Regions from separate parts of the Escherichia sp. MAL-1 genome, predicted to be linked through region 1. Evidence: predicted binding sites of a transcription regulator. Region 1 holds the regulator's gene; each other region holds the start of a gene.

Region 1 (6,059 bases):
TTGCTGTTCGGCAGAAATGGTGACGCCCACCACGCTTACGTCATAATTAGATGCCATGTAGTGTGCCAGTCCGCCCCAGCCGCAGCCAATATCCAGTACGCGCATCCCTGGTTTTAACTGCAATTTTTCACAAATCATTTTGAGCTTCGCCTGCTGGGCAGATTCCAGATTATCGGCATCTTTCCAGTAAGCGCAGGAATATTGCATGAAGGGATCAAGCATGCGGCTGAACAAGTCATTACCCAAATCGTAATGCTCTTTGCCGACTATCCAGGCACGTTTTTTACTCTGCAGATTGAAGAGACGAGCGCCGGCAATACGCAGCGTGTCTTTGAAATGATGGGGGAGTTGGTTCTCGAGACCTGCGCGTAAGACTTTGCTAAAAAACATATCCAGTCGGTCACATTCCCACCAGCCATCCATATAACTTTCGCCTAACCCCAAAGAGCCTTCTTGCAGAACGCGTTTAAAAAAATCGGGGTTTTTCACACGAATATCCGCCGGGGCAGAACCGTTAATGGCTATACCGGCACGGCTAAGTAATTCGTTGGCGATACGGTACCAGTTGTCATCCGGTACGCTGACTTCTTCTATACACGATGAACTCATAGTTTCTCCATCACTGGTCGGTGATCAGAACCTTAAAACAGCGTAGACGCTTTTTGGGCTTTGTGAGAAATCTCGCAGAAAAAACCGCGAGTCTATAATCCGACGTAGAACAGAGGGAAAGGAGGAACCCTTGCCGAAATGACCATCCATAGTGAGTCGGGAACGATCCTGTCCCCGTAAAAACATAATATTTATCGTAGCTTTAACAACTCGAAATTAGTATAGGCCGCTAATTTCAATCATACAACAAAATTTTGTTAGCAGCCTAAGTATATCGATATAGATCAGTGTGATTCGCTATGAGCGACTTCGGCATTGCCATGATTCTGGCAGCCAACTTCTTCACAACGTTGCATCATGTAACCCAGCGCGACCAGCACTACTGTTGATAACATCACGCTGGTGGTGGTGAGCAATGGCGTGCTGATACTGATCAGCCAGGAAACTACCAGACTTGCGAGGAAGCACAGACCCAGTTGTAGAGTGTTCTGCAAAGCTGCGGCGCGACCAGTTGCGTGTGGGAAGGGACGCAGCGCCTGGGCGACAACAATAGGGTAGATCGCGCCATTGGCAATCGCCATCACACAGAATGGGATCAGGATTTCGACCAGCGACACATGGCTAATGAAGCCTGCAGCCCAGGTCGCAATGACGCTGACAGCAAACAGCACCAGCAACCACGGTAATAACTGCTTGCCTTGCCATTTCTGCAGTGCGGCGCGACAGCCATAACCACCAATCAGAAACGCGATAGTTTGCGGGACATAACTTAAACCAATAACTGCCGGGCTGTAGCCCATTTCACTAAGGATGAACGGTGAACCGGTCAGCCATGCAAAAAAACTGGCTGAACAGGCCGCATATATCAGCACGTTGCCGCGATAGGTTTTAGAACGTAGCAGGTCGGTAAAGGTCAGACCATCCTGACTATTGTTACGGGCCTTCGTCGTGGGTTTGAGCCAGAAAATAGGCAGAATCAGCACCACGGTAATGGCAAACAGGGTGGCGAAAATCGCCTGCCAGGAAAAATGGACCAGCAGCCAGCTTCCTAACAGGGGAGCAAGTGCCGGAGACAGACCCACCAGCGGCATGATGGTCGCAAAAATACGGTTGACTTTCTGTGAAGGATAATAATCCGTCACTAACGCTTGCCAGATAACCGCCGCGGCGCAGACCCCCACAGCCTGTACAAAACGCAATACCAGCAGCGTAGCGGCGTTTTCTACCCACAGCATCCCCAGACTACCTAACGCAAAAATTGTCAGGCCGATTAATAACACCGGTTTACGACCATAACGGTCGGAGAGTGGCCCCCACAGAAGCTGGGCTGCGGCAAAACCGGCAAGGAACAGACTAAGGCTGGCACTGACAGCAGACGCAGGCGTTTGCAGGTCGGCCTGTATGGCGGCGAAAGCAGGCAGATACATATCGGTTGCCAGAAAACCGAGTACGCTCAAACCCGCCAGCCAGACTAAAAATCTTTTCCCAGGTTGCATGTATATTCTCTAAATCTCTCAATTAAACACCGCCGCAAAGTGTAGGGAGTGAAATTAGTGTTGTGAAACGGTAATATTTGATGACTGGTTTCAAAAATTTTGTAGGCAGACTATGTGGTCAGAATATTCACTCGAAGTTGTTGATGCGGTAGCGCGTAATGGTAGTTTTAGCGCTGCGGCACAGGAGCTGCATCGCGTTCCTTCTGCGGTCAGCTATACCGTGCGTCAGCTGGAAGAGTGGCTGGCGGTGCCGCTCTTTGAACGACGGCACCGTGATGTGGAGCTGACCGCTGCTGGAGCGTGGTTTCTCAAAGAAGGGCGCTCTGTTGTCAAAAAAATGCAGATCACCCGCCAGCAATGTCAGCAGATAGCGAACGGCTGGCGCGGTCAGTTAGCTATCGCAGTGGATAATATTGTCAGGCCAGAACGTACACGGCAGATGATCGTTGATTTTTATCGCCATTTTGATGATGTCGAACTTCTTGTCTTTCAGGAAGTGTTCAACGGTGTCTGGGATGCGCTTTCCGACGGGCGCGTGGAACTGGCGATTGGCGCAACACGCGCGATTCCGGTAGGCGGTCGTTATGCCTTCCGGGATATGGGGATGCTAAGCTGGAGTTGCGTTGTTGCCAGCCACCACCCGCTGGCGTTGATGGATGGTCCATTCAGCGATGATACGTTGCGCAACTGGCCGTCGTTGGTGCGCGAAGACACCTCGCGAACGCTACCTAAGCGTATTACCTGGTTGCTGGATAACCAAAAAAGACTTGTCGTGCCTGACTGGGAATCATCGGCAACCTGTATCTCGGCAGGATTATGCATAGGGATGGTGCCAACACATTTCGCCAAACCGTGGCTTAATGAGGGGAAGTGGGTAGCATTAGAACTGGAAAACCCCTTTCCGGATTCGGCATGTTGTCTGACATGGCAGCAAAATGATATGTCGCCTGCGTTAACCTGGTTGCTTGAGTATCTCGGCGATAGTGAGACGCTGAATAAGGAGTGGCTGCGGGAGCCGGAAGAGACTCCCGCAACGGGTGATTAACGACGATAGTCGCGGAACGGGCCGTCAGCCACGGAGCGGCGTTCAATCAAGCGCGGATGCACTTCAATGGACTGCGGTTCTTCACGTTTGTTGACGATACGATCCAACAGCATGTTGAACGCTGTTTCACCCAGCGAGTCTTTTGGCTGATGGATCGTGGTCAGCGCCGGCGTAAAATAGCGGGCGTTGCGCACGTTATCATAACCGATCAGCGAAACATCCTGCGGGACGCGCAGGCCCATTTCATCAGCAGCACAAAGTGCGCCCATTGCCATGATATCGCCACCACAGAAGACGGCAGTAGGGCGATGCGGCTGCGACAGGATTTGCTGCATGGCGCGATAACCGGATTCAGGTTCAAAATCACCCTGCACAATCCAGCTTTCCGGCACCTTGATCATTGCTTCTTCCATCGCCTTCATAAAACCGGCAAGGCGGCCTGCGCCAGTGTTACGTTCCAGCGGGCCGGGGATAACGCCGATTTCGCGGTGACCGCGTTCAATCAGATAACGCCCGGCCATGTAGCCGCCTTCAAACGCGTTATCAATGACCGCATCGGTGAAGTCAGCTTTTGCTTCACCCCAGTCCATCACCACCATTGGGATATGGCGATACTCTTCCAGCATCGCCAGCAACGGCTCTGGGTACTCAGAACACATCACCAGCAGACCATCGACGCGTTTTTGCGCCATCATCGACAGATAAGCCCGCTGTTTCTCAAGATTGTTCCACGCATTACCCAGAATCAGGGTGTAACCTTTCTGGAAGCAATTTTTTTCAACCGCTTCAATGATCTCGGCAAAATAGGCCGCTTCGCTGCTGGTCGCCAGCAAACCGATAGACTTGGTGTGGTTAACCTTCAGGCTACGCGCCACCGCGCTAGGGGAGTAGTGTAATTCTTTAATCGCTGCCCACACGGCGTTGCGCGTTTCTTCAGCGACGAAACGTGTTTTGTTGATCACGTGTGACACAGTTGTAGTGGAAACGTTTGCTCGTTTCGCTACATCTTTTATTGTTGCCATTCCATTTCACTCCAGACCCTAACTTCAGCTCCTGCAAAATCGCAAGGTAAACGTTTGCCTTTACACACCTTACGCACAACAAAAGTGTTGCGGTACGCCGGAAAAACGACACGGAGCGTCAGGAAGGGGTCAATGGCCAGTACGCAAATAGTGTAAGCGTGGAATTTTGGCCGATCTTGACGAAAAGGGGAAGTGGTAAAAACACTTATCATTATAAATGACGGGAGATTTTTTCATCACAGTGTGTAAAAATGCGTAATATCACTTTTTGTGTGGTAATAAAAAAGGAGAAAACTTGATGAGCACCGACCTTAAATTTTCACTGGTAACAACGATTATCGTCCTCGGTTTGATCGTAGCCGTGGGTTTGACTGCCGCGCTGCACTGATTTCCTCTCGAGGGAGCGCGTTCTCCCTCGCATCTCCTTCCTGTTTGTTAGCAAAATGGCAAAAGTGTTTTCTCTTTTTGTTATTTTCATTTTTTTGTGATTGCTGTCATGCTTTCGCCACTTTAATGAATATCGCGTAATGACGCGAAGAGGTGGAGATAAGGCATGAAAATTAACTATCCGTTGCTGGCGCTGGCGATTGGCGCGTTTGGTATCGGGACAACGGAGTTCTCGCCAATGGGCTTGTTGCCCGTCATTGCGCGCGGTGTGGATGTCTCGATTCCCGCTGCCGGAATGTTAATCAGTGCCTATGCAGTTGGCGTAATGGTGGGCGCGCCGCTGATGACGCTTCTACTTTCTCATCGTGCCCGCCGCAGTGCGTTGATTTTCCTGATGGCAATTTTCACGCTAGGCAACGTTCTTTCCGCCATCGCGCCGGATTATATGACCCTGATGCTTTCACGCATTTTGACCAGCCTGAATCACGGAGCATTTTTTGGTTTGGGTTCAGTCGTGGCCGCAAGCGTGGTGCCAAAACATAAACAGGCCAGCGCAGTTGCCACTATGTTTATGGGGTTAACCCTGGCAAATATCGGTGGCGTGCCGGCGGCGACCTGGTTGGGTGAAACCATCGGCTGGCGGATGTCATTTCTGGCAACGGCGGGGCTGGGAGTGATTTCAATGGTAAGTCTGTTCTTCTCATTACCTAAAGGTGGTGCAGGGGCACGACCTGAAGTGAAAAAAGAGCTGGCGGTATTAATGCGTCCGCAGGTGCTGTCTGCATTGCTGACGACGGTACTGGGAGCTGGTGCAATGTTTACTCTCTACACCTATATCTCTCCGGTACTGCAAAGTATTACCCACGCAACACCGGTGTTCGTCACGGCAATGCTGGTGCTGATTGGTGTCGGATTCTCTATCGGTAACTATCTCGGCGGCAAACTGGCAGATCGTTCAGTTAACGGCACGTTGAAAGGCTTTTTGTTGCTGCTGATGGTGATTATGCTGGCAATCCCGTTCCTGGCCCGCAATGAGTTCGGCGCAGCTATTAGCATGGTGGTGTGGGGCGCAGCAACCTTTGCGGTCGTACCGCCGTTACAGATGCGCGTGATGCGTGTCGCCAGTGAAGCGCCGGGTCTGTCTTCATCAGTCAATATTGGTGCCTTTAATCTTGGAAATGCGCTGGGAGCAGCTGCTGGTGGTGCGGTAATTTCCGCTGGGCTGGGATACAGCTTTGTGCCGGTGATGGGAGCGATTGTCGCGGGACTGGCATTATTGCTGGTGTTTATGTCAGCCAGAAAACAACCTGAAACAGTTTGCGTTGCTAACAGCTAATTAAACAAAAACGCAGAAGGATAACCTTCTGCGTTACAGTTGCTGACAACGTGCGATTTATCTTGCCGGATGCGGTGTTAACGACTCATCCGCGTTGACATGAAAAGACGCGTTAGGCGTCGTATCATGCAGCGCTTGTCGGATGCGGCGAGTGCCTTATCCGA
Region 2 (6,059 bases), 1.3 Mb from region 1:
AGCACGATCCCCATCTCGTTAAGACGATCACGCGCCGCATCCGCCGCCGCCCAGTCTTTCGCTTTACGGGCATCCAGACGCTGTTGAATTAACGCTTCAATCTCAGCCACTTCGCTGTCGTCTGCCTGCGCGCCGCTTTGCAGGAACGCTTCCGGTTCTTGCTCCAGCAGGCCCAATACAGCGGAAAGTTTACGCAGGTGAGATGCCATTGCATTCGCCGCTGCCATATCTTCTGCTTTCAGACGGTTTACTTCACGCGCCATATCAAACAGCACGGAATAGGCTTCCGGGGTGTTGAAATCGTCGTCCATCGCTTCAATAAAGCGCGCTTCAAACGCTTCGCCACCGGCAGGCGCAACGGTTTTATCTGTGCCGCGCAGCGCAGTGTAGAGACGCTCCAGCGCCGCACGCGCCTGCTTCAGGTTCTCTTCGCTATAGTTCAGCTGGCTGCGATAGTGGCCCGACATCAGGAAGTAACGCACGGTTTCCGCGTCGTAGTATTTCAGCACATCGCGCACGGTAAAGAAGTTACCCAGCGATTTGGACATCTTCTCGCGGTCAACCATCACCATCCCCGAGTGCATCCAGTAGTTCACATACTGACCATCATGGGCACAGGTGGACTGCGCGATTTCGTTTTCGTGGTGCGGGAACATCAGGTCTGAACCGCCGCCGTGGATATCAAAGTGGTTACCCAGCTGCTTGCAGTTCATTGCCGAACATTCAATGTGCCAGCCAGGACGACCCGCGCCCCACGGAGACGGCCAGCTCGGTTCGCCCTCTTTCGACATCTTCCACAGAACGAAGTCCATTGGGTTGCGTTTGTCGTCGACCACGTCAACGCGCGCGCCTGCCTGCAGCTGGTCGAGATCCTGACGCGACAGCACGCCATAAGTTGGATCGGTCGGGACGTCGAACATCACGTCGCCGTTGTCCGCCACATAAGCGTGACCTTTGGCGATCAGTTGTTCAGTGAGTTCAATAATTTCTGCGATATGGTGCGTCGCGCGCGGCTCCATATCCGGGCGCAGAATGTTCAACGCATCAAAATCTTTGTGCATTTCGGCGATCATGCGATCCACCAGCGCCACAAAGCTTTCGCCATTTTCATTGGCGCGTTTGATGATTTTGTCGTCGATATCGGTAATGTTGCGCACATACTTCAGCTTATAGCCGAGGAAACGCAGATAGCGCGCAACCACGTCAAAAGCAACAAAGGTACGCCCGTGACCGATATGACAGAGATCGTAAACGGTGATTCCACACACGTACATGCCGACTTCCCCGGCGTGAATAGGCTTAAATTCCTCTTTTTGGCGTGTCAGAGTATTGAAGATTTTTAGCATCGAAGATTCCGTTTAGACATGTGTGGGTAATTGAGTTGCGTATAATACCCATATTTCCCGCGCGAATCAGCATACATTGCGTGATGATCCGATCGTGCGGTTATGCTATAACACCACCCTATATATGACCCGAACTGGGTTGAAGCACCAATCAAACGGAACAGGATGCAAAAATGGTTACTTTCCACACCAATCACGGCGATATTGTCATCAAAACTTTTGACGATAAAGCACCTGAAACAGTTAAAAACTTCCTGGACTACTGCCGCGAAGGTTTTTACAACAACACCATTTTCCACCGTGTTATCAACGGCTTTATGATTCAGGGCGGCGGTTTTGAACCGGGCATGAAACAAAAAGCCACCAAAGAACCGATCAAAAACGAAGCCAACAACGGCCTGAAAAATACCCGTGGTACGCTGGCAATGGCACGTACTCAGGCTCCGCACTCTGCAACTGCACAGTTCTTCATCAACGTGGTTGATAACGACTTCCTGAACTTCTCTGGCGAAAGCCTGCAAGGTTGGGGCTACTGCGTGTTTGCTGAAGTGGTTGACGGCATGGACGTGGTAGACAAAATCAAAGGTGTTGCAACCGGTCGTAGCGGTATGCACCAGGACGTGCCAAAAGAAGACGTTATCATTGAAAGCGTGACCGTTAGCGAGTAATCGTGGCGACACTCTTTATTGCAGATCTTCATCTCTGCGTGGAAGAACCGGCGATCACCGCCGGTTTTCTGCGTTTTTTAGCGGGGGAAGCCCGCAAGGCCGACGCGCTGTATATTCTTGGCGATCTGTTTGAAGCATGGATTGGCGACGACGATCCCAACCCACTCCATCGCCAGATGGCGGCAGCGATCAAAGCGGTGTCCGATTCCGGCGTTCCCTGTTATTTCATTCATGGCAACCGTGATTTTCTGCTCGGCAAACGCTTTGCCCGTGAAAGCGGCATGACATTATTGCCGGAAGAAAAGGTGCTCGAACTTTATGGTCGCCGGGTGTTGATTATGCATGGCGACACGCTGTGCACCGATGACGCGGGTTATCAGGCTTTTCGCGCCAAAGTCCACAAACCCTGGCTGCAAACGCTATTCCTCGCCCTGCCGTTGTTTGTGCGCAAACGCATTGCCGCGCGAATGCGAGCGAACAGTAAAGAAGCCAACAGCAGTAAATCGCTGGCGATCATGGACGTTAACCAAAACGCGGTAGTCAGTGCGATGGAAAAACATCAGGTGCAATGGCTGATCCACGGGCATACCCATCGCCCGGCGGTACATGAACTTATCGCCAACCAGCAACCTGCTTTTCGCGTGGTACTCGGTGCCTGGCATACAGAAGGTTCGATGGTGAAAGTCACGGCGGATGACGTTGAGCTGATTCATTTTCCGTTTTAAAAAACCCGCAACTTTGCTGATTTCACAGCCACGCAACCGTTTTCCTTGCTCTCTTTCCGTGCTATTCTCTGTGCCCTCTAAAGCCGAGAGTTGTGCACCACAGGAGTTTTAAGACGCATGTCTTCCCGCAATAATCCGGCGCGTGTCGCCATCGTGATGGGGTCCAAAAGCGACTGGGCTACCATGCAGTTCGCCGCCGAAATCTTCGAAATCCTGAATGTCCCGCACCACGTTGAAGTGGTTTCTGCTCACCGCACCCCCGATAAACTGTTCAGCTTCGCCGAAAGCGCCGAAGAGAACGGTTATCAGGTGATTATTGCGGGCGCAGGCGGCGCAGCGCATCTGCCAGGCATGATTGCCGCCAAAACGCTGGTGCCGGTGCTGGGCGTGCCAGTACAGAGCGCCGCACTGAGCGGTGTCGATAGCCTCTACTCCATCGTACAAATGCCGCGCGGCATTCCGGTGGGTACGCTGGCGATTGGTAAAGCTGGCGCGGCAAACGCGGCGTTACTGGCAGCACAAATTCTTGCGACTCATGATAAAGAACTGCACCAGCGTCTGAATGACTGGCGCAAAGCCCAGACCGACGAAGTGCTGGAAAACCCGGACCCGCGAGGTGCGGCATGAAACAGGTTTGCGTCCTCGGTAACGGGCAGTTAGGCCGTATGCTGCGTCAGGCAGGCGAACCGTTAGGCATTGCTGTCTGGCCAGTCGGGCTGGACGCTGAACCGGCGGCGGTGCCTTTTCAACAAAGCGTGATTACCGCTGAGATCGAACGCTGGCCGGAAACCGCATTAACCCGCGAGCTGGCGCGCCATCCGGCCTTTGTGAACCGCGATGTGTTCCCGATTATTGCTGACCGTCTGACTCAGAAGCAGCTTTTCGATAAGCTCCACCTGCCGACTGCACCGTGGCAGTTACTTGCCGAACGCAGCGAGTGGCCTGCGGTGTTTGATCGTTTAGGTGAGCTGGCGATTGTTAAGCGTCGCACTGGTGGCTATGACGGTCGCGGTCAATGGCGTTTACGCGCCGATGAAACCGAGCAGTTACCGGCTGAATGCTACGGCGAATGTATTGTCGAGCAGGGCATAAACTTCTCTGGTGAAGTGTCGCTGGTTGGCGCGCGCGGCTTTGATGGCAGTACCGTGTTTTATCCGCTGACGCATAACCTGCATCAGGACGGTATTTTGCGCACCAGCGTCGCTTTCCCGCAGGCCAATGCGCAGCAGCAAGCGCAAGCCGAAGAGATGCTTTCGGCGATTATGCAGGAGCTGGGCTATGTGGGCGTGATGGCGATGGAGTGTTTTGTCACCCCGCAAGGTCTGTTGATCAACGAACTGGCACCGCGTGTGCATAACAGCGGTCACTGGACACAAAACGGTGCCAGCATCAGCCAGTTTGAGCTGCATCTGCGGGCGATTACCGATCTGCCGTTACCGCAACCAGTGGTGAATAATCCGTCGGTGATGATCAATCTGATTGGTAGCGATGCGAATTATGACTGGCTGAAATTGCCGCTGGTGCATCTGCACTGGTACGACAAAGAAGTCCGTCCGGGGCGTAAAGTGGGGCATCTGAATTTGACCGACAGCGACACATCGCGTCTGACTGCGACGCTGGAAGCCTTAATCCCGCTGCTGCCGCCGGAATATGCCAGCGGCGTGATTTGGGCGCAGAGTAAGTTCGGTTAACCTGGTGCTCATTTGATTGCCGGATGCGGCGTGAACGCCTTATCCGGCCTACACCGATCCGGTACCCATTGTAGGCCTGATAAGACGCGTCAAGCGTCGCATCAGGCATGGTGCACCGATTGCTGGATGCTCTCATCACTACAGCGAAATACAGGTCCCCGCTTCGCCCGCCAGCGTCTCTTCAATTCGCAATAACGCCCCAATCCACGCGGGTTTACCACGGCTTCTGACATAACCACTCACCGCCGTTACCTTCGGCCCCATCGAACCATCGGCTTTGGCAAATGGCGCTAACTCATCCGGTGTGGCATGGCTAATGGCGCGTTGCTGCGGCGTTCCCCAGTTTTCATATACCGCATCAGCATCAGTGAGGATCACCAGCCCATCGGCGTTAATCTGCTCAGCGAGCAACGCAGCAGCGAGATCTTTATCAATCACCGCTTCACTCCCTGCCCCATCTTCCGTCACAGGCACACCGCCGCCGCCACTGCAAATCACCACATGCCCCTCTTTGAGCAACAACTCGATGGCTTCGCTGTCGAGAATTTTACGCGGTTGCGGAGACGCCACCACCCGGCGCAAATATTTACCATCACGTTTCATCTGCCAGCCGTAAGCTGCTTCCAGTGCCTCTTGTTCTTCTGGCTGATAGACCGGACCGATAAACTTCTCTGGCTGCAAAAACGCCGGATCATCAGGCGAAACTTCAATGCGCGTCAGCACCGTCGTGACAGGCGGCATCTGCGGCTGTGCGCTCAAACTCTGCGCCAGCATATAGCCAATCATCCCCTGACTTTCTGCCACCAGCACATCCAGCGGATACGGTTCCACTTCTTTCCACGCCAGATTCTGTAACGCCAGCAGCCCCACCTGCGGCCCGTTGCCGTGAACAATCGCCAGCCGATAAGAACGGGCCAGGCGCGCCAGCGCAGGTACAGCACTGGCGATATTGCGATATTGATTTTCTGCCGTCAGCGCCTCACCGCGCTGAAGCAAGGCATTGCCCCCAAGAGCTACAACCAGTGTTTTCATGGTTTTCCTTGTAATAATTGTTGACCAAGCCAGAACCCCAGCAGTGTATCTGCCCCTGACGTATGCCCCAGCGCCAGCAGCGAATCAATCGCAACAGCGGTACGTTTCGGGCAACTCAGAGCATGAACAAAGTGCAGGAGTGGCGAGGCGAAATATCCTTGCGCGGCATAACGTAAATAACTGACGCTCACCGCTGTGGTAACGAGTTGCAGATTGTCGGAACAGGCAAAAAACTGGCGACCGGAGCGCGCATCTAAAGCGCCATAATACCAGGCCGCCAGCAGCATTCCGCTCAGCGTGTCATCATGACTCGGCGTTAATCCGGGGCCTTTACCCAGCCAGTGCCGCCAGTCGGTCTTAACGCCATTGAGCGCGGCCTGAAAACAGTGACGAAACTGGCGTAACTCAGCAGGCAGCGGATCGCTTGCCGCCAACGCCAGTGGCCCGAAAAGCCCGGTTTCCTCCGCGCGTTGCATCCATGCAGCTGCAAGTGGTTGAGGATGCGCAGGCGGCGTAATACGCAGCAAACAATAACGCTGTGGCTGTTTAACCGTGAAACGCCCGAGGCGAATCCCTTGAGCCACAACCTGTGGTCGT
Region 3 (6,059 bases), 960 kb from region 1:
ATCCGCGCCAGCCACCGATGAACGCTGGCGCGAGGCAATTGTCACCCGCAGCCCGCTGATGCTGCGTTTGCTGGAACAGGCGCGGCTGGTGGCGCAATCAGACGTCAGCGTTTTGATTAACGGTCAGAGCGGCACTGGGAAAGAGATTTTCGCCCAGGCTATCCACAACGCCAGCCCGCGCAACAGCAAACCATTTATTGCTATTAACTGTGGCGCATTGCCCGAGCAATTGCTGGAGTCGGAGCTGTTTGGTCATGCGCGTGGCGCGTTTACTGGCGCTGTCAGCAATCGCGAAGGTTTATTCCAGGCGGCGGAAGGCGGAACGCTATTTCTCGATGAAATTGGCGATATGCCTGCGCCGTTACAGGTCAAACTGCTGCGCGTGTTGCAGGAGCGTAAAGTGCGCCCGCTGGGCAGTAACCGCGATATTGATATCAATGTGCGGATTATTTCTGCCACTCACCGTGATCTGCCAAAAGCGATGGCGCGCGGGGAATTCCGCGAAGATCTCTATTACCGCCTCAACGTTGTCAGCCTGAAAATTCCGGCACTGGCGGAGCGCACAGAAGACATTCCGCTACTGGCAAATCACCTGTTGCGCCAGGCGGCAGAGCGACATAAACCGTTTGTCCGCGCGTTCTCTACCGATGCGATGAAACGCCTGATGACCGCGAGCTGGCCGGGTAATGTGCGCCAGTTGGTCAACGTGATTGAACAGTGCGTGGCGCTGACCTCATCTCCGGTGATTAGTGATGCGCTGGTGGAGCAGGCGCTGGAGGGTGAAAATACGGCGCTGCCAACCTTTGTTGAGGCACGTAATCAGTTTGAACTCAACTATTTGCGTAAGCTGCTGCAAATCACCAAAGGCAACGTCACCCACGCGGCGAGAATGGCGGGGCGCAACCGGACAGAATTTTATAAACTGCTTTCCCGACACGAGCTGGATGCAAACGATTTCAAGGAATGAATTGGCGTTATGTGTTACGTTTAGCAGATCAAAAGACAGGCGACCTTTTCAAGGAATAGCATGAAAAAGATTGATGCGATTATAAAACCCTTCAAGCTGGACGATGTCCGCGAAGCACTGGCCGAAGTCGGTATTACCGGCATGACGGTGACCGAAGTGAAAGGCTTTGGTCGCCAGAAAGGCCATACCGAGCTGTACCGCGGCGCGGAGTATATGGTGGATTTTCTGCCGAAAGTGAAAATTGAGATTGTCGTACCGGACGACATTGTCGATACCTGTGTCGATACCATTATTCGCACGGCGCAAACCGGCAAAATCGGTGACGGTAAAATCTTCGTCTTTGACGTGGCACGGGTCATTCGCATCCGTACCGGTGAAGAGGACGACGCGGCAATTTAAACCGCGTCAAGGGTTGCCGGATGTTTCCATCCGGCAACATCAAATTACAGCACCTTATGCGGGCCAAAGCATTCGTAATGAATGTTTTCCTGCTTCACGCCCAGATCCACTAACTGTTTCGCGGTAAACTGCATGAAGCCAACCGGGCCGCAGAGATAGAACTGCATTGTCGGATCGCTGAACGCACCTTCCAGTTTGCTCAAATCCATCAGACCTTCGCTATCAAACTGACCTTTAGCGCGATCGGCTTCGCTCGGCTGACGATACCAGGTGTGCGCGGTAAAGCGCGGCAGTGACTGCCCCAGTTCCTTAACTTCATCGGCAAAGGCGTGAACATCGCCATTTTCTGCCGCATGGAACCAGTTCACTTGTGCTGTGTGGCCTGCTTTTGCCAGCGTGTCGAGCATTGCCAGCATTGGCGTTTGACCAACACCGGCAGAGATTAACGTCACTGGTGTGTCATCTGCGACAGCCATAAAGAAATCACCTGCCGGAGCGACCAGTTTCACGACATCGCCAACATTGGCGTGATTGTGCAACCAGTTGGATACCTGCCCACCCTCTTCGCGTTTCACCGCAATACGATAGCCTTTGCCATCCGGTTTGCGAGTCAAAGAGTACTGACGAATTTCCTGATGCGGGAAACCTTCCGGCTTCAGCCAGACGCCGAGATATTGCCCCGGACGGTATTCTGCCACTGCGCCACCGTCGACCGGCTCCAGTTCGAAGCTGGTGATAAGCGCGCTGCGCGGTGTTTTAGCCACAATGCGGAAATCGCGAGTACCTTCCCAACCACCGGCTTTGCTGGCGTTTTCGTTATAGATTTCCGCCTCGCGATTGATAAATACATTAGCCAGTACACCATAGGCTTTACCCCACGCGTCCAGCACTTCCTGCCCCGGGCTGAACATTTCGTCCAGCGTTGCCAACAGGTGTTCGCCGACGATGTTGTACTGTTCCGGTTTGATCTGGAAACTGGTGTGCTTCTGCGCGATTTTTTCTACCGCTGGCAGCAGCGCAGGCAGGTTTTCAATATTACTGGCGTAGGCGGCAATAGCGTTAAACAGGGCTTCACGTTGATCGCCATTACGCTGGTTACTCATGTTAAAAATTTCTTTGAGTTCTGGGTTATGAGTAAACATACGGTCGTAGAAATGGGCGGTTAACTTTGGCCCCGTTTCCACCAGTAAAGGGATGGTGGCTTTTACTGTAGCGATGGTTTGAGCGTCAAGCATATGGTCTTCCTTTTTTTGCATCTTAATTGATGTATCTCAAATGCATCTTATAAAAAATAGCCCTGCAATGTAAATGGTTCTTTGGTGTTTTTCAGAAAGAATGTGATGAAGTGAAAAATTTGCATCACAAACCTGAAAAGAAATCCGTTTCCGGTTGCAAGCTCTTTATTCTCCAAAGCCTTGCGTAGCCTGAAGGTAATCGTTTGCGTAAATTCCTTTGTCAAGACCTGTTATCGCACAATGATTCGGTTATACTGTTCGCCGTTGTCCAACAGGACCGCCTATAAAGGCCAAAAATTTTATTGTTAGCTGAGTCAGGAGATGCGGATGTTAAAGCGTGAAATGAACATTGCCGATTATGATGCCGAACTGTGGCAGGCTATGGAGCAGGAAAAAGTACGTCAGGAAGAGCACATCGAACTGATCGCCTCCGAAAACTACACCAGCCCGCGCGTAATGCAGGCGCAGGGTTCTCAGCTGACCAACAAATATGCTGAAGGTTATCCGGGCAAACGCTACTACGGCGGTTGCGAGTATGTTGATATCGTTGAACAACTGGCGATCGATCGTGCGAAAGAACTGTTCGGCGCTGACTACGCTAACGTCCAGCCGCACTCCGGCTCCCAGGCTAACTTTGCGGTCTACACCGCGCTGCTGGAACCAGGTGATACCGTTCTGGGTATGAACCTGGCGCATGGCGGTCACCTGACTCACGGTTCTCCGGTTAACTTCTCCGGTAAACTGTACAACATCGTTCCTTACGGTATCGATGCTACCGGTCATATCGACTACGCCGATCTGGAAAAACAAGCCAAAGAACACAAGCCGAAAATGATTATCGGTGGCTTCTCTGCATATTCCGGCGTGGTTGACTGGGCGAAAATGCGTGAAATCGCTGACAGCATCGGTGCTTACCTGTTCGTTGATATGGCGCACGTTGCGGGCCTGGTTGCTGCTGGCGTCTACCCGAACCCGGTTCCTCATGCTCACGTTGTTACTACCACCACTCACAAAACCCTGGCGGGTCCGCGCGGCGGCCTGATCCTGGCGAAAGGTGGTAGCGAAGAGCTGTACAAAAAACTGAACTCTGCCGTTTTCCCTGGTGGTCAGGGCGGTCCGTTGATGCACGTAATCGCCGGTAAAGCGGTTGCTCTGAAAGAAGCGATGGAGCCTGAGTTCAAAACTTACCAGCAGCAGGTCGCGAAAAACGCTAAAGCGATGGTAGAAGTGTTCCTCGAGCGCGGCTACAAAGTGGTTTCCGGCGGCACTGATAACCACCTGTTCCTGGTTGATCTGGTTGATAAAAACCTGACCGGTAAAGAAGCAGACGCCGCTCTGGGCCGTGCTAACATCACCGTCAACAAAAACAGCGTACCGAACGATCCGAAGAGCCCGTTTGTGACCTCCGGTATTCGCGTGGGTACTCCGGCAATTACGCGTCGCGGCTTCAAAGAAGCCGAAGCGAAAGAACTGGCTGGCTGGATGTGTGACGTGCTGGACAGCATCAATGATGAAGCCGTTATCGAGCGCATCAAAGGTAAAGTTCTCGACATCTGCGCACGTTACCCGGTTTACGCATAAGCGAAACGGTGATTTGCTGACAATGTGCTCGTTGTTCATGTTGGATGCGGCATGAACACCTTCTCAGGCCTACAAAATCTTGCAAATTCAATATATTGCAATCTCCGTGTAGGCCTGATAAGCGTAGCGCATCAGGCAATTTTTCGTTTATGATCATCAAGGCTTCCTTCGGGAAGCCTTTCTACGTTATCGCGCCATCAAATCTGTCGTAACTGCGCCTCAACATACAAATAGCCAATTCCCAGCACCTGTTGTGCGCGGCTTAATTGCCCAAAGCCAATTTGCGTCGCTTTCACGCTCGGTCCTTCGTCGCGGTCGAACGGGTTAAATCCTGTCTGGCGAATAATAGTATTAAGCCAGTTCTCACCAAAGGCACAACTGCGACCGTACAACCAAATCTGATTAATATTGAGGATGTTGAGGAAGTTATACAGACTCAAACCAATGGCATTGGCAGAGCGATCAACCCAGCTGGTGATCCACGGTTCTCCATTCTGCCAGGCAGCGATTAACTGCGCGGTTGTCAGTTTTTCAGGATCAAGCTGAGTATTAACCGGTTGTGATTTTAGCCATACCCGCGCCTGTTTTTTTAATGCACTTAACGAGGCGACGGTTTCCAGGCAGCCGTAACGTCCACAGTCGCAGACGACGCCATCCGGATTAACGATGGTGTGACCAATCTGTCCGCTACCATACAAACTGCCGCGATAAATTTGCTCGTTAATCACGAACGACGAGCCAATGCCGTAATCAACGTTGATCACGCAGAAATCCCGTTCCTGCGAATTATTTTGCCATTTCTCCGCCAGCGCCAGCATCACGCAGTCATTATCGACCATCACCCGAATGCCCAGCTTCTCTTCCAGCAGATACTTCACCTCAACCGGCGTTGTCCACGGCGCTTGCGGCATGGTTTGCGATACGCCGGTCACCGGATCAACCTGACCGTGGATTGCCAGCGCCAGATTGATGGTGCGGTCCGGCCACAATTTACGGTGGCGATGCCAGCATTTTTCGATTTCGGACAGCAGCGCCTGCGGCGTCGGTGCATCAATCTGTAAATACTCAAATTCACCTTTCGGACTTAAACAAGCATTAGCAACCTGACACTCAATACTGGTGGGCGTCACGTTCAGACACAGCGTCCAGTCACCTTCCGGCGCAATCAGCCATGTACCGCTACTATGCCCGCGCGTCTGGCTTTCATCGTCGATATTCACCACCCGTTTTTCGCTTTCCAGTTCCTGCAAAATATTACTGACTGCCGGAATCGAAATTTGCGCCAGCCGGGCCAGCGTTGATTTATTGGCGCGCTTTTGCCGGTACAGCAGTTCCAGAATCACGCATTTGTTATGGTGGCGAATCTGTTGGTTGTTAATGCAGGCTCTCATCTTCACTAAACCTTATTTAGTTAATTGCGTGATTATTCCGCGAAAACATTGCCAGATTGTTCAATACACTGCCACAAATCTTTTAATTCAGTATGTCTTGTTAATATTGAGGGCACCATGACTCCAGTAAAAGTGTGGCAAGAGCGCGTTGAGATCCCGACCTATGAAACCGGGCCGCAGGATATACATCCCATGTTCCTGGAAAATCGCGTTTATCAGGGATCGTCCGGCGCGGTTTATCCCTACGGCGTGACCGATACGCTGAGTGAACAGAAAACCCTGAAATCCTGGCAGGCGGTGTGGCTGGAAAACGACTACATCAAAGTGATGATCCTGCCGGAACTGGGCGGTCGGGTGCATCGCGCATGGGATAAAGTGAAACAGCGCGATTTTGTCTATCACAATGAAGTCATTAAACCTGCGCTGGTGGGGCTGCTGGGACCGTGGATCTCTGGCGGGATTGAGTTTAACTGGCCGCAACACCAT
Region 4 (6,059 bases), 730 kb from region 1:
TCTTTTTCGTCCGGGTCGAATAAGCCAAAGTAGAAAGCTGAACCTTGTTTATGAAATTCGTTAATCATCCCCAGCCTGGCCTGCCAGCCTGATGGATAACAGTGGCTTTCGTCGCGCACTGGCTCCCAGGGCTTGAGGAAATGGCGATTCTCTGCGTAATAATCCGCAAGACGCCAGGCATCACGATCATGCACCAGACGCACGACCAGTCGGTCTGTGGTTAAGCGCACTTTTGGCACGTTACTGCGATAGCCAAACATTCTATACCTACTCCTTCCCGTAACGTCTTTAATACGCTGTAAGTATTACTATACCTGCGCAACCAGACCCTGTGAAAAGTCCAAAATGCCATTTTCTGCATTATTCACATATTTGATAAAAACTCTCTATCAAAGCGACGTTTTGATAAAAAAATATTGTCCCCGAAGTGATGGGAAAAGTCTTAGCGGCAATGCAGAATAGAAAGTGCTCATCTTTTATTTCCCGGGAGGGGAAATGTCCCGCGTGTCGCAGGCGAGGAACCTGGGTAAATATTTCCTGCTCATCGATAATATGCTGGTCGTGCTGGGGTTCTTTGTTGTCTTCCCGCTGATCTCTATCCGCTTCGTTGATCAAATGGGCTGGGCCGCCGTCATGGTCGGTATTGCTCTCGGTCTACGCCAATTTATTCAGCAAGGTCTGGGTATTTTCGGCGGCGCAATTGCCGACCGCTTTGGTGCCAAACCGATGATTGTTACCGGTATGCTGATGCGTGCCGCCGGATTCGCCACAATGGGTATCGCCCACGAACCGTGGCTATTGTGGTTTTCATGCCTGCTTTCGGGACTCGGCGGCACGTTGTTTGATCCGCCGCGTTCGGCGCTGGTGGTGAAACTAATCCGTCCACAACAACGTGGTCGTTTTTTCTCGCTGTTGATGATGCAGGACAGTGCCGGTGCGGTCATTGGCGCATTGTTGGGGAGCTGGCTGTTGCAATACGACTTTCGCCTGGTCTGCGCCACAGGGGCCGTTTTGTTTGTACTGTGTGCAGCGTTCAATGCGTGGTTATTACCGGCATGGAAACTCTCCACCGTACGCACGCCCGTTCGCGAAGGCATGACCCGCGTGATGCGCGACAAGCGTTTTGTCACCTATGTCCTGACGCTGGCGGGTTACTACATGCTGGCTGTTCAAGTGATGCTGATGCTGCCAATTATGGTCAACGACGTGGCGGGCGCGCCCTCTGCCGTTAAATGGATGTATGCCATTGAAGCGTGTCTGTCGTTAACGTTGCTCTATCCTATCGCCCGCTGGAGTGAAAAGCATTTTCGTCTGGAACACCGGTTGATGGCTGGGCTGTTGATAATGTCATTAAGCATGATGCCGGTGGGCATGGTCAGCGGCCTGCAACAACTTTTCACCCTGATTTGTCTGTTTTATATCGGGTCGATCATTGCCGAGCCTGCGCGTGAAACCTTAAGTGCTTCGCTGGCGGACGCAAGAGCTCGCGGCAGCTATATGGGGTTTAGCCGTCTGGGTCTGGCGATTGGTGGCGCTATTGGTTATATCGGTGGCGGCTGGCTGTTTGACCTGGGCAAATCGGCGCACCAGCCAGAGCTTCCGTGGATGATGCTGGGAATTATTGGCATCTTCACTTTCCTTGCGCTGGGTTGGCAGTTTAGTCAAAAACGCGCCGCGCGTCGTTTGCTGGAACGCGACGCCTGATTTGATACTCCCCCCTGACTCCTCCATACTGAAAGTGAACTGACAGCCAAATGGAGGAGTCACGTGAAGCTATACATTTACGATCACTGCCCTTACTGCCTCAAAGCCCGCATGATTTTCGGCCTGAAAAATATCCCCGTCGAATTACATGTTCTGCTCAACGACGACGCAGAAACACCCACCCGGATGGTCGGTCAAAAACAGGTTCCCATTCTGCAAAAAGATGACAGCCGCTATATGCCAGAAAGCATGGATATCGTTCACTATGTCGATAAACTCGACGGCAAACCGTTACTGACCGGCAAACGTTCCCCTGCCATTGAAGAGTGGCTGCGCAAAGTCAATGGCTACGCCAACAAACTGCTGTTGCCGCGTTTTGCCAAATCGGCATTTGATGAGTTTTCTACTCCCGCCGCGCGCAAATATTTCGTCGACAAGAAAGAGGCCAGCGCGGGTAATTTTGCCGACCTGCTGGCCCACTCTGACGGTCTGATTAAGAATATCAGCGATGATTTGCGTGCGCTGGACAAACTGATCGTCAAACCGAACGCCGTGAATGGCGAACTTTCGGAAGATGATATTCAGCTATTTCCGCTACTGCGTAATCTGACGCTGGTAGCCGGAATCAACTGGCCAAGCCGCGTTGCTGATTACCGCGATAATATGGCGAAACAGACACAAATCAATTTGTTATCATCAATGGCGATTTAATCCTGACCCGCCGCGGCAGCCTGTATTCGCGGGTTGCCGCCGTTTTCAGTTTTTTCTGCTGGCGAGTTTATCGCTGGTGACACATGCTGCGTTGTGTCAGGATATTGACGCAGATTTCATGTCGAGGACTACCATGAACAAGTTTTTATTTGCCGCTGCATTGATCGTCAGTGGCCTGCTCGTTGGCTGTAATCAACTCACCCAATACACCATCACCGAACAAGAAATTAACCAGTCGCTTGCGAAACATAATAATTTCTCAAAAGATATCGGTTTACCCGGCGTGGCTGACGCCCATATTGTTCTGACAAACTTGACCAGCCAAATTGGTCGCGAAGAGCCGAATAAGGTTACCCTAACCGGAGACGCCAATCTGGACATGAACTCCCTGTTCGGTAGTCAGAAAGCGACCATGAAACTGAAGCTGAAAGCGCTGCCCGTGTTTGATAAAGAAAAAGGTGCGATCTTCCTGAAAGAGATGGAAGTGGTCGATGCGACGGTACAACCGGAAAAAATGCAAACGGTGATGCAAACGTTGCTTCCCTATTTGAACCAGGCATTACGCAATTACTTTAACCAGCAACCTGCTTACGTCCTGCGCGAAGATGGCAGTCAGGGCGAAGCAATGGCGAAAAAACTGGCGAAAGGCATTGAAGTGAAGCCAGGCGAAATTGTCATTCCGTTTACGGATTAATGACGAGGGCGCATTCGCGCCCTTTATTTTTCGTGCAAAGGAAAACGTTTCCGCTTATCCTTTGTGTCCGGCAAAAACATCCCTTCAGCCGGAGCATAGAGATTAATGACTGCACCATCCCAGGTATTAAAGATCCGCCGCCCAGACGACTGGCACCTTCACCTCCGCGATGGCGACATGTTAAAAACTGTCGTGCCGTATACCAGCGAAATTTATGGACGGGCTATCGTAATGCCCAATCTGGCTCCGCCCGTGACCACCGTTGAGGCTGCCGTGGCGTATCGCCAGCGTATTCTTGATGCCGTACCTGCCGGGCACGATTTCACCCCATTGATGACCTGTTATTTAACAGATTCGCTGGATCCTAATGAGCTGGAGCGCGGATTTAACGAAGGCGTGTTCACCGCTGCAAAACTTTACCCGGCAAACGCAACCACTAACTCCAGCCACGGCGTTACGTCAGTTGACGCAATCATGCCGGTACTTGAGCGCATGGAAAAAATCGGTATGCCGCTACTGGTGCATGGTGAAGTGACACATGCAGATATCGACATTTTTGATCGTGAAGCGCGCTTTATAGAAAGCGTGATGGAACCGCTGCGCCAGCGCCTGACTGCACTGAAAGTCGTTTTTGAACACATCACCACCAAAGACGCAGCCGACTATGTCCGTGACGGAAATGAACGGCTGGCTGCCACCATCACTCCGCAGCATCTGATGTTTAACCGCAACCATATGCTGGTTGGTGGCGTGCGTCCGCACCTGTATTGTTTACCCATCCTCAAACGCAATATTCACCAACAGGCATTGCGTGAACTGGTCGCCAGCGGTTTTAATCGAGTATTCCTCGGTACGGATTCTGCGCCACATGCACGTCATCGCAAAGAGAGCAGTTGCGGCTGCGCGGGCTGCTTCAACGCCCCAACCGCGCTGGGCAGTTACGCTACCGTCTTTGAAGAGATGAATGCTCTGCAGCACTTTGAAGCATTCTGTTCTGTAAACGGCCCGCAGTTCTATGGCTTGCCGGTCAACGACACATTCATCGAACTGGTACGTGAAGAGCAACAGGTTGCTGAAAGCATCGCACTGACTGATGACACCCTGGTGCCATTCCTCGCCGGGGAAACGGTACGCTGGTCCGTTAAACAATAAAAATCGTAGCTTCCTGTTGTCATTAGGTTATTTTACCTGTATAAATAACCAGTATATTCAACAGGGGGCTATTATGCGAATTGAAGTCACCATAGCGAAAACTTCTCCATTGCCAGCTGGGGCTATTGACGCCCTGGCTGGCGAACTTTCCCGCCGTATTCAGTATGCGTTTCCTGATAATGAAGGCCACGTATCGGTACGTTATGCCGCAGCGAATAATTTATCGGTTATTGGCGCAACAAAAGAAGATAAACAGCGCATTAGCGAAATTCTCCAGGAAACGTGGGAAAGCGCCGATGACTGGTTTGTCAGCGAATAATATGCAGTGATTTTTGTTTTTGCCGGGTCGCCCCGGCTTTTTTATTTTACTTACGAATTTTGAGTACAAAATTTCTACACTTCCTCAAAATAATTGCACAATATGCTAAAAAAATATGAATGACATGCTGTTTTATTGTTCATATAAATCTTAAAAGCAGAAATTTATCTGTTCCCCCCTTTAAAAATTCGGTGAATACCCTTACTTATTGGTATACTGAAGTTGCTTCAGATAAAAACGCATTGAACCTCGAATAACGTTGTCTAGTAACACGAATTAGGGGGCCATGATGGAAAAAAATAATGAAGTCATTCAGACTCATCCGCTCGTAGGGTGGGACATCAGCACCGTTGATAGCTATGATGCGCTGATGTTGCGTTTGCACTACCAGACCCCAAATAAGTCCGAGCAGGAAGGGACTGAAGTTGGTCAGACGCTCTGGTTAACCACTGATGTTGCCAGACAATTTATTTCGATATTAGAAGCAGGAATCGCCAAAATTGAATCCGGTGATTTCCCGGTAAACGAGTATCGGCGTCATTAACATGACATGACCATCCACCCAAAAGGCACCTCACCGGTGCCTTTACCATTTCTGGGTTGTATATCTGCATTCAGTTAATTACTCTGCTTAAACCATGAGAGCAGAGAGAAAAAAATGAAATACGATCTCATCATTATTGGCAGCGGTTCCGTAGGCGCTGCCGCCGGGTATTATGCAACCCGCGCCGGTTTAAACGTGCTAATGACCGACGCCCATATGCCACCGCATCAACACGGCAGCCACCACGGCGATACGCGATTAATTCGCCATGCTTATGGTGAAGGCGAAAAGTATGTCCCACTGGTACTCCGCGCGCAAACACTGTGGGATGAGCTCTCCCGCCACAACGAAGATGATCCCATTTTTGTACGCTCTGGTGTCATTAACCTCGGCCCGGCTGACTCCGCATTTCTCGCCAACGTCGCCCACAGCGCCGAACAGTGGCAACTCAACGTCGAAAAGCTCGACGCGCAAGGGATTATGGCCCGCTGGCCAGAAATACGCGTCCCGGACAACTACATCGGCTTATTTGAGACTGATTCCGGTTTTTTGCGCAGCGAACTGGCGATTAAAACCTGGATCCAACTGGCGAAGGAAGCGGGCTGTGCGCAGCTGTTCAACTGCCCGGTCACCGCAATTCGTCATGACGATGATGGCGTAACTATTGAAACGGCTGACGGAGAGTATCAGGCGAAAAAAGCGATTGTCTGCGCGGGAACATGGGTAAAAGACCTGCTCCCGGAGCTGCCTGTCCAGCCCGTACGCAAAGTATTTGCCTGGTATCAGGCCGATGGTCGCTATAGCGTGAAGAATAAATTCCCGGCGTTTACCGGTGAACTGCCCAATGGCGATCAATATTATGGTTTTCCGGCAGAAAACGACGCGTTGAAGATTGGCAAACATAACGGAGGCCAGGTTATCCATTCAGCGGATGA

What was found. Region 1 encodes PurR, which represses purine synthesis genes. Its sites were predicted from a motif close to CANGCAAACGTTTGCNTG; they were not measured.
Region 2: purE (5-(carboxyamino)imidazole ribonucleotide mutase) is a predicted target of PurR. The motif match lies at 2,769-2,786, and genes of this name have one in related genera.
Region 3: glyA (serine hydroxymethyltransferase) is a predicted target of PurR. The motif match lies at 2,794-2,811, and genes of this name have one in related genera.
Region 4: pyrC (dihydroorotase) is a predicted target of PurR. The motif match lies at 3,147-3,164, and genes of this name have one in related genera.

Annotation. Positions count from the first base shown of each region.
Region 1 covers NZ_CM129609.1:2,267,570-2,273,628, forward strand. The annotation lists gene cfa (cyclopropane fatty acyl phospholipid synthase) at 1-609, opposite strand, end outside; gene punC (purine nucleoside transporter PunC) at 894-2,105, opposite strand; gene punR (DNA-binding transcriptional activator PunR) at 2,218-3,150, shown strand; gene purR (HTH-type transcriptional repressor PurR) at 3,147-4,172, opposite strand; gene cydH (cytochrome bd-I accessory subunit CydH) at 4,471-4,560, shown strand; gene ACU8XX_RS11095 (MFS transporter) at 4,726-5,895, shown strand.
Region 2 covers NZ_CM129609.1:3,565,457-3,571,515, forward strand. The annotation lists gene cysS (cysteine--tRNA ligase) at 1-1,346, opposite strand, end outside; gene ppiB (peptidylprolyl isomerase B) at 1,520-2,014, shown strand; gene lpxH (UDP-2,3-diacylglucosamine diphosphatase) at 2,017-2,739, shown strand; gene purE (5-(carboxyamino)imidazole ribonucleotide mutase) at 2,857-3,366, shown strand; gene purK (5-(carboxyamino)imidazole ribonucleotide synthase) at 3,363-4,430, shown strand; gene ACU8XX_RS17835 (carbamate kinase) at 4,569-5,462, opposite strand; gene ACU8XX_RS17840 (DUF2877 domain-containing protein) at 5,459-6,059, opposite strand, start outside.
Region 3 covers NZ_CM129609.1:1,306,010-1,312,068, forward strand. The annotation lists gene glrR (two-component system response regulator GlrR) at 1-967, shown strand, start outside; gene glnB (nitrogen regulatory protein P-II) at 1,028-1,366, shown strand; gene hmpA (NO-inducible flavohemoprotein) at 1,411-2,601, opposite strand; gene glyA (serine hydroxymethyltransferase) at 2,929-4,182, shown strand; gene ACU8XX_RS06435 (ROK family protein) at 4,380-5,573, opposite strand; gene ACU8XX_RS06440 (DUF5107 domain-containing protein) at 5,691-6,059, shown strand, end outside.
Region 4 covers NZ_CM129609.1:3,001,402-3,007,460, forward strand. The annotation lists gene rimJ (ribosomal protein S5-alanine N-acetyltransferase) at 1-260, opposite strand, end outside; gene mdtH (multidrug efflux MFS transporter MdtH) at 496-1,704, shown strand; gene grxB (glutaredoxin 2) at 1,768-2,415, shown strand; gene ACU8XX_RS15050 (lipoprotein) at 2,549-3,109, shown strand; gene pyrC (dihydroorotase) at 3,215-4,261, shown strand; gene dinI (DNA damage-inducible protein I) at 4,335-4,580, shown strand; gene bssS (biofilm formation regulator BssS) at 4,870-5,124, shown strand; gene solA (N-methyl-L-tryptophan oxidase) at 5,239-6,059, shown strand, end outside.